Regions from separate parts of the Neobacillus sp. MER 74 genome, predicted to be linked through region 1. Evidence: predicted binding sites of a transcription regulator. Region 1 holds the regulator's gene; each other region holds the start of a gene.
What was found. The regulator Rex, encoded in region 1, represses fermentation and respiration genes when NADH is low (regulators of the CRP and FNR family bind a similar motif). The targets are predictions, from matches to a motif close to TTGTGAAATATTTCACAA.

Region 1 (2,276 bases):
AATAATGTTGATTTTCCTGCCCCGTTGCGACCAACTAGAGCCACACGGTCTCGAGTTTGTAATTCTAATTTAATATTCGATAAAATTAGGTCAGCACCATAATATTTTTGTAGTTGATTAACCTGTAACAAAATCATTCTTTTTCACCTCTATTACATAGGTTTAGTGTACCTTATTCCCCGTATATCGGCAATAAACTGAGGCGCAGATTAGGTGGATGAAGGTGTTAAATCGGCAAAAACCTTGAATTTCGTTCAAAGTTTCACAGACAGATAAGGAAAAATAGTGTATGATTTGAAGGGAGGATTATTTATATGGCAGAATTAACGCATTTTAATGAAGAAGGCCGAGCAAAAATGGTCGATGTCAGTGATAAGCCAGAAACAGCACGGACGGCACTTGCTCATTCCAGTATTACAGTTAGGAAAGAAATTTACGATAGAATTACGAATCACGCGATAAAAAAAGGTGATGTCTTAGCAGTGGCACAGGTAGCTGCGGTCATGGCAGCAAAGAAGACGTGGGATTTGATTCCGATGTGTCATCCGATCCCCTTAACGGGGGTTAATATATCTTTTTCCTGGGAGCAGGACACAGAAGAGAATTATCGCTTAAATATATCGGCAGCCGTTAAAACCAAGGGGAATACAGGTGTAGAAATGGAAGCGTTAACAGCTGCGTCAGCATGCGCTTTAACGGTTTATGATATGTGTAAAGCTGTTGATAAAGGTATGGTGATTGGCCCTACATATCTTGTCGAAAAAACAGGCGGTAAAAATGGTGATTTTAAGAGAAACGAAAAAGTTAAATGATTTTTAACTAAATTATCCATGGGGTGTGGGAGATTATGAGTAATGAAACAATGAAAATACCACAGGCGACAGCCAAACGGCTGCCCCTTTATTACCGATTTCTTAAAAACCTGCATTCTTCCGGTAAGCAAAGGGTTTCATCAGCCGAACTAAGTGAAGCCGTAAAGGTCGACTCAGCCACGATTCGCCGCGATTTTTCTTATTTCGGAGCTTTAGGAAAAAAAGGTTATGGGTATAATGTCAATTATTTGATTTCCTTCTTTCGTAAAACCTTGGACCAGGATGAATTAACAAAGGTTGCTTTAATAGGGGTAGGGAATCTGGGCACAGCATTTTTAAACTATAATTTTTTAAAGAATAATAACACGAAAATAGAATGTGCCTTTGATGTGGATCCAGAAAAAATGGGAACGAAAATTCGCGAGGTCCCGGTTTATCAAATGGATGAATTGGAGAAGGTTTTATCTGAGGGAGGTATATCCGTTGCGATATTAACGGTTCCAGCCCCAGTTGCACAGATGATTACTGATCGACTTGTGAGTGCAAATATAAAGGGAATATTAAACTTTACGCCAGCACGCTTAAATGTTCCCCCGCAAATTAGAGTCCATCATATTGACTTAGCAGTGGAACTGCAATCGCTTGTTTATTTTTTAAAGCATTATCCGACGGTGGAATTAGAGGAAGAAGAATAGTAATTTAGTTAAGAGCTTTTCACAACATTTGTGGAGAGCTCTTTTGTATGCTTCATACCCTGCTTTTTTTAATTACATAATCTATCAAAATACTGAGGGCTGGACTAAGATGTAGGTAGTTTATTTGCAAGCGATTACTATCGGGATTATAGATCACACATTCCCTAGAGTGACATCTAGGGTTTTTGCAATTGGAGGGGATGAAGTTGGCGGTCGTGCTGACTATGTTTGTACTTGGGGTATTATTAGGATTTGTCGGAGCAGGAGGTTCTGGCTTTATTATTGCCATTTTAACAGTGGTTTTTGGAGTTCCCATCCATGTCGCTTTAGGGACATCTTTAGCTGCCATGGTGTTTACTACCTTGTCAGGTGCGTACAGTCATTTTCGACAAGGAAATATTTCGATTAAAACGGGTCTAATTGTCGGAGGCTTTGGGTCGATTGCTTCCTATTTTGGTTCAAAGCTAGCTGGTTTGATTCCCATCCATTCCTTGCATTGGTTAACCGCAGGGATGTTGTTTCTATCCGCTTTGATCTTGGTCGTACGATTGTTTATCGTTCAAAAAATTAAGGCAAACTATAAAAAAGACGAACCGAGCAACCTTCTTCTCATTAAGAAAGCAGCGCTAGTCGGTTTGGTTACCGGGTTGTTGTCTGGGACATTTGGGATTGGTGCTGCACCGTTCATTCAAATCGGACTGCTTTTAATCTTGGGACTTACGCTTAAACAATCTGTGGGTACAACCATGCTTGTTATTCTGCCCATCGC
Region 2 (2,276 bases), on a different contig from region 1:
ATTTTAAGAAGGGAGACGATATCTTCTTTTGGAATTTCCCTTACCCATTTTGAATCTTGGTGACAATTCATACACTTATCTAGCTGTTGAATAGCAGTGCCGCCGTGATTATTGCCCCAATCTACATTTTTATGTGTTTTAGGAATTTCGGTTTGTTTGTGACAAGTTTCACATTCCATCGAAATCTTAACATCTTTCTTTTGCTTTCCGATTGCTTGTAAAATAATATCTTGTGTCTTTGCATTAGATGCTGCTGCTACTGCTTCCGTTGTTTCGGCTTCTGAAGTTGCTTCTGTTGCAGTTTCTTTTGTTGCATCTTTATCGTTTTCTTCGAGCTTTTTCTCCACTTCTTCCGGATTAACTGGAACGTTATACGCTGGATCTTTCCAAGGCTTTTCGCCATTATTTACTTTGTCATGGCAGTCAATACAAGTACCCATGTTAGGTCTCAAGTATTTCTTTTCCATTAATTTTTCAGCACTTTCCTTTGTCCATTCGCCGCGAACCTCTTCAACGTTGATTCCGCGAGTTGCCATTTTCGCGTGGACTACACCGGCATGACAAGTAATACAAGGGATATCTTCTTCGATATGACCTTTGTGATTTACTTTTAAGTCTCCGGACGCTGTGACTAGGCGGTTTTTCGAGTGACATTGCAAGCAGTTTTCGTTTGAAACGGCTTCTTCTTCGGTTTGAACAATTTGTTCAGGTACACCAGTAACATGGTAGTATACTTCTTTCATCGATTTCATTTTGTGCGTAATCATGTTGGTGAAACCTGGCTTGATATGACACTGTACACAAGAAATCTGATTGTGAGCACTTGCTGTAAACGTTGAATATTCAGGCGCCATTTCATGACAGCTTGCACAGAATGTCGGTGAGTTGGTCATGGTTAGAACTCCATACCCTCCACCAAAAACAACGATACAACCCACTAGTGAAACAAACAGTAATTTCCACCTGTTAACTGGATTCTTCCAGTCAATCCCTCGAAACTTTTGCCATAATCCGCGAATCAGGCCCGCTTTTTTTCTATCTTCTCTACTTTCGGGATCTATATCTTTATTCTTTTTCCCCCAAATGGCCACTAGACTCACCCTTCCCATTTTGGATTCTATCTCTCTCTTTATTTTCCATAGTAACCTCTCTAAAGGTAGTATCTAACATTGTAAGAGTATATTCCAATGTACAATTTGTGAATAATTCCCCACACAAAACAAATGGGGATTTTCCACTAAAAACAACGCACAAATGTTGTTATTCCAACAATATTTAATACTACGTAAATATTGTTTACTTTGCATATAGTCGAATGTTTATTCATTATCCGTACTTTTTATACAGTTTTCATGCTTTTTTACTAGTTGAATCTCTAGTTGAGGTACATTCTCAAAATCACGTCATCAATCTGTCATATTTGACGAAAATTCGAACATATCGAAGTAGTCCGAGCTGAAGTGTTTGACTTGGAAGGAAATATAATAGATGATTGTACGAATTCTTGCTTGCCGCTATCATTGTTGTCACTGTATTGTGGAAATGGTAAGATATAAAAGGAAAATAGCGAATATTCTTGAATGGATTTTTTAAAATAGTGATTAGTCTCGATAAAAAGGAGCGTTCATCAGATATGGGGATTTTAGATAAAGTGTTTGATTTGAACAAGCGTGAGCTAAAGCGGCTAGACAAGCTTGCGGTGAAAATTGACGCACTGGCTGCGGAAACAGAAAGGTTGACCGATGACCAACTGCGCAAGAAAACGGAAGAGTTCAAATCTCGCTATCAAAACGGAGAATCATTAGATGATCTCTTGGTTGAAGCGTTTGCCGTTGTCCGTGAAGGTGCCAAGCGTGTCCTTGGTTTATATCCGTACCATGTTCAGTTAATGGGGGGGATTTCTCTTCATGAGGGGAACATTTCCGAGATGAAAACAGGGGAAGGTAAAACGTTAACTGCGACCATGCCAGTTTATTTGAACGCACTTTCTGGTCGAGGGGTTCACGTTGTTACTGTCAATGAATACTTAGCAAGCCGTGATGCTGCCGAAATGGGCGAATTATATCAATTCCTCGGTCTAACGGTTGGCTTAAATTTAAATAGTATGGATAAGGAAGAAAAACAAGCCGCATATGCCGCTGATATTACGTATGGTACAAATAACGAATTTGGTTTCGATTATTTGCGTGATAACATGGTCCTCTATAAGGAGCAAAAAGTACAGCGCCCACTTTTCTTCGGAGTCATTGACGAAGTTGACTCGATTTTAATTGATG
Region 3 (2,276 bases), on a different contig from region 1:
ATGTCACATTCAAAAAAAACAATAGTGTAAGGGCATTTATGTTGAAATACATTAAAAAATGACGAATTTTGTAGAAAAATATTTATTTGAATTATTTTTCAATATTATTTATTCAAAATATTAACAATAAAAAAGAGAGAGAAAACCAAATTCTCCCTCTTAGCTTTGGCTATGCAATTTAAATTACTAATCCCCCATCCACACTTAAGATCGTTCCGTTTATATAATTGGCTTTATCTGAAGCCAAAAATAAGTACGCTGCGGCAATGTCTTCTGGTTTTCCAAGTTTCTTGAGCGGTGTCTTTTCCTTCATAAACTCAAGGACTTTATCTGGCACGGCAGCCGTCATGCCTGTTTCAATGAAGCCTGGAGCGACTGCATTGACCCTAATCCCTTTTGGACCAAATTCTTTTGCCCAGCTCTTGGTCAACCCAATTACACCAGCTTTGGTTGCCGCATAATTTGTTTGACCAATATTCCCATATAAACCGACCACTGAGGATGCGTTGAGAATAACCCCTGCCCCCTGCTTTAACATATAAGGAGCAACCGCTTTCGTACATTTAAAAACCCCGGAGAGGTTTACAGAAATTACTTTTTCCCAAGCGGATTCATCCATTTTTGTAAGAAAGCCGTCTAGTGTAATTCCAGCATTATTGATGAGAATGTCGATTCGGTCGTGCTTTTCTACTGTGGCACTGACCATCTTTTCAATCTGTGCACTGTCTGTTACATCCACTTTAAAAAAAGCTAACTTTTCACTATTTAATTCTTCTAATGCATTTTTCCCAGCTGACTCATCATAATCACAAATTACAACACTTGCACCCTCTTGAAGAAATTGTTTTGCCGTTTCTTTGCCGATTCCTTGTGCACCACCAGTAATTAACACGACCTTTTCATTAAATTCCAATACTATCACCTCATTTTTACTATTCTCAAAAGAACAACTACACTCATCATCATCCCAAGGCACATTGATAAAGAAAACAACAAAACAATTATAATAAGGGGGACGAAGCCCATTATTACCATTTTTAACCATAGTATGCTGAATTCTTTCTACTTATAACTTTTGTTAAATTCCTAGGTCATTTCGCGAAAAAGTGAGAATTTTGTCAAAAAATGAAGAAATGTATTTTGTGAATTTTTAAACTTTCTCCTTTTAATATTCCAAACAAGTTAGTATGATGGATACGTCAACAAAAAAGTAATCAAGGAGGTAGAAAGAATGAACCAAGATTTTAATTTTTATGATATGTGGAAAGATTTTTATTCCCAATCTAGTAAATTATTTGATGGAAAATTGGGTACGGAAGACTTTAATGTTTATGATATGTGGAAAGATATTTATTCCCAATCCAGCAAATTATTTGATGAAAAATTCGGCAATGATTACCCTTCTCAAGGGATGGGACAGTTGTTGGAGATGAATCTTCAATTTAAAAAAATGATCGATGAATCTACATTAAAATATTTAGAGTTTATGAATGTTCCATCTCGAAATGACATCGCTAACATTTCATCGTTAATTGTTAATGTGGATGCAAAAGTTGACGACCTTGAAGAAAAACTGGAAGAAAAATTAGAAAATAATGAAGGTCAGTTGTCATTTAAATCAGAATTGTCAAATGTTAAAAAAGATGTGAAGAATTTGGATAATAAATTGAATCAAATTCTTACTCTGTTAAATACACAAAAAGAAAAGAAATAAAAACGGATTACATATTAGCATGTAATACAAAATAATGGATTAAACCAGCAGGATTATTTAAACAACTACTATAGATGAGGTGCAGAAAAATGACAGAATTAAAAGGCAAAGTAGCGATTGTAACAGGCGGCAGCAGAGGTATCGGTGCATCGATTGCATTAGAACTAGCTAAGAATGGCGCGAAAGTTGTTATTAACTATAATATCCGCAGAGAATTAGCAGATAAAGTAGTAGCAGAAATTAATGAGTTTGGTGGAGAGGCATACGCTGTTCAAGCAGATGTTTCAGAAAGTAATGAAGCAGCATACCTTGTACAAGAAACAATCAATCATTACGGCAAATTAGATATCCTTGTAAATAATGCAGGAATTACAAGAGACAGCACGTTCAAAAAATTGAGCGAAGAAGATTGGAGAAAAGTAATCGATGTAAATTTAAATAGTGTTTACAACAATACTTCTGCTGCTCTACCTTACCTTCTTGAATCAGACGCTGGCCGTATTATCAACATTTCGTCCATTATTGGCCAAGCAGGCGGCTTTGGACAAACCAACTATGCAGC

Region 2: M3610_RS08385 (cytochrome c3 family protein) is a predicted target of Rex. The motif match lies at 1,197-1,214, and genes of this name have one in related genera.
Region 3: M3610_RS14260 (polyhydroxyalkanoic acid synthase subunit PhaR) is a predicted target of Rex. The motif match lies at 1,141-1,158, and genes of this name have one in related genera.

Annotation. Positions count from the first base shown of each region.
Region 1 is NZ_JAMAUV010000030.1:5,464-7,739, forward strand. Features, by position in the region: gene M3610_RS25010 (ABC transporter ATP-binding protein) at 1-137, opposite strand, end outside; gene moaC (cyclic pyranopterin monophosphate synthase MoaC) at 315-812, shown strand; gene M3610_RS25020 (redox-sensing transcriptional repressor Rex) at 848-1,507, shown strand; gene M3610_RS25025 (sulfite exporter TauE/SafE family protein) at 1,714-2,276, shown strand, end outside.
Region 2 is NZ_JAMAUV010000003.1:338,652-340,927, forward strand. Features, by position in the region: gene M3610_RS08385 (cytochrome c3 family protein) at 1-1,109, opposite strand, end outside; gene secA (preprotein translocase subunit SecA) at 1,634-2,276, shown strand, end outside.
Region 3 is NZ_JAMAUV010000007.1:167,117-169,392, forward strand. Features, by position in the region: gene fabG (3-oxoacyl-ACP reductase FabG) at 179-913, opposite strand; gene M3610_RS14260 (polyhydroxyalkanoic acid synthase subunit PhaR) at 1,232-1,714, shown strand; gene M3610_RS14265 (3-oxoacyl-ACP reductase) at 1,804-2,276, shown strand, end outside.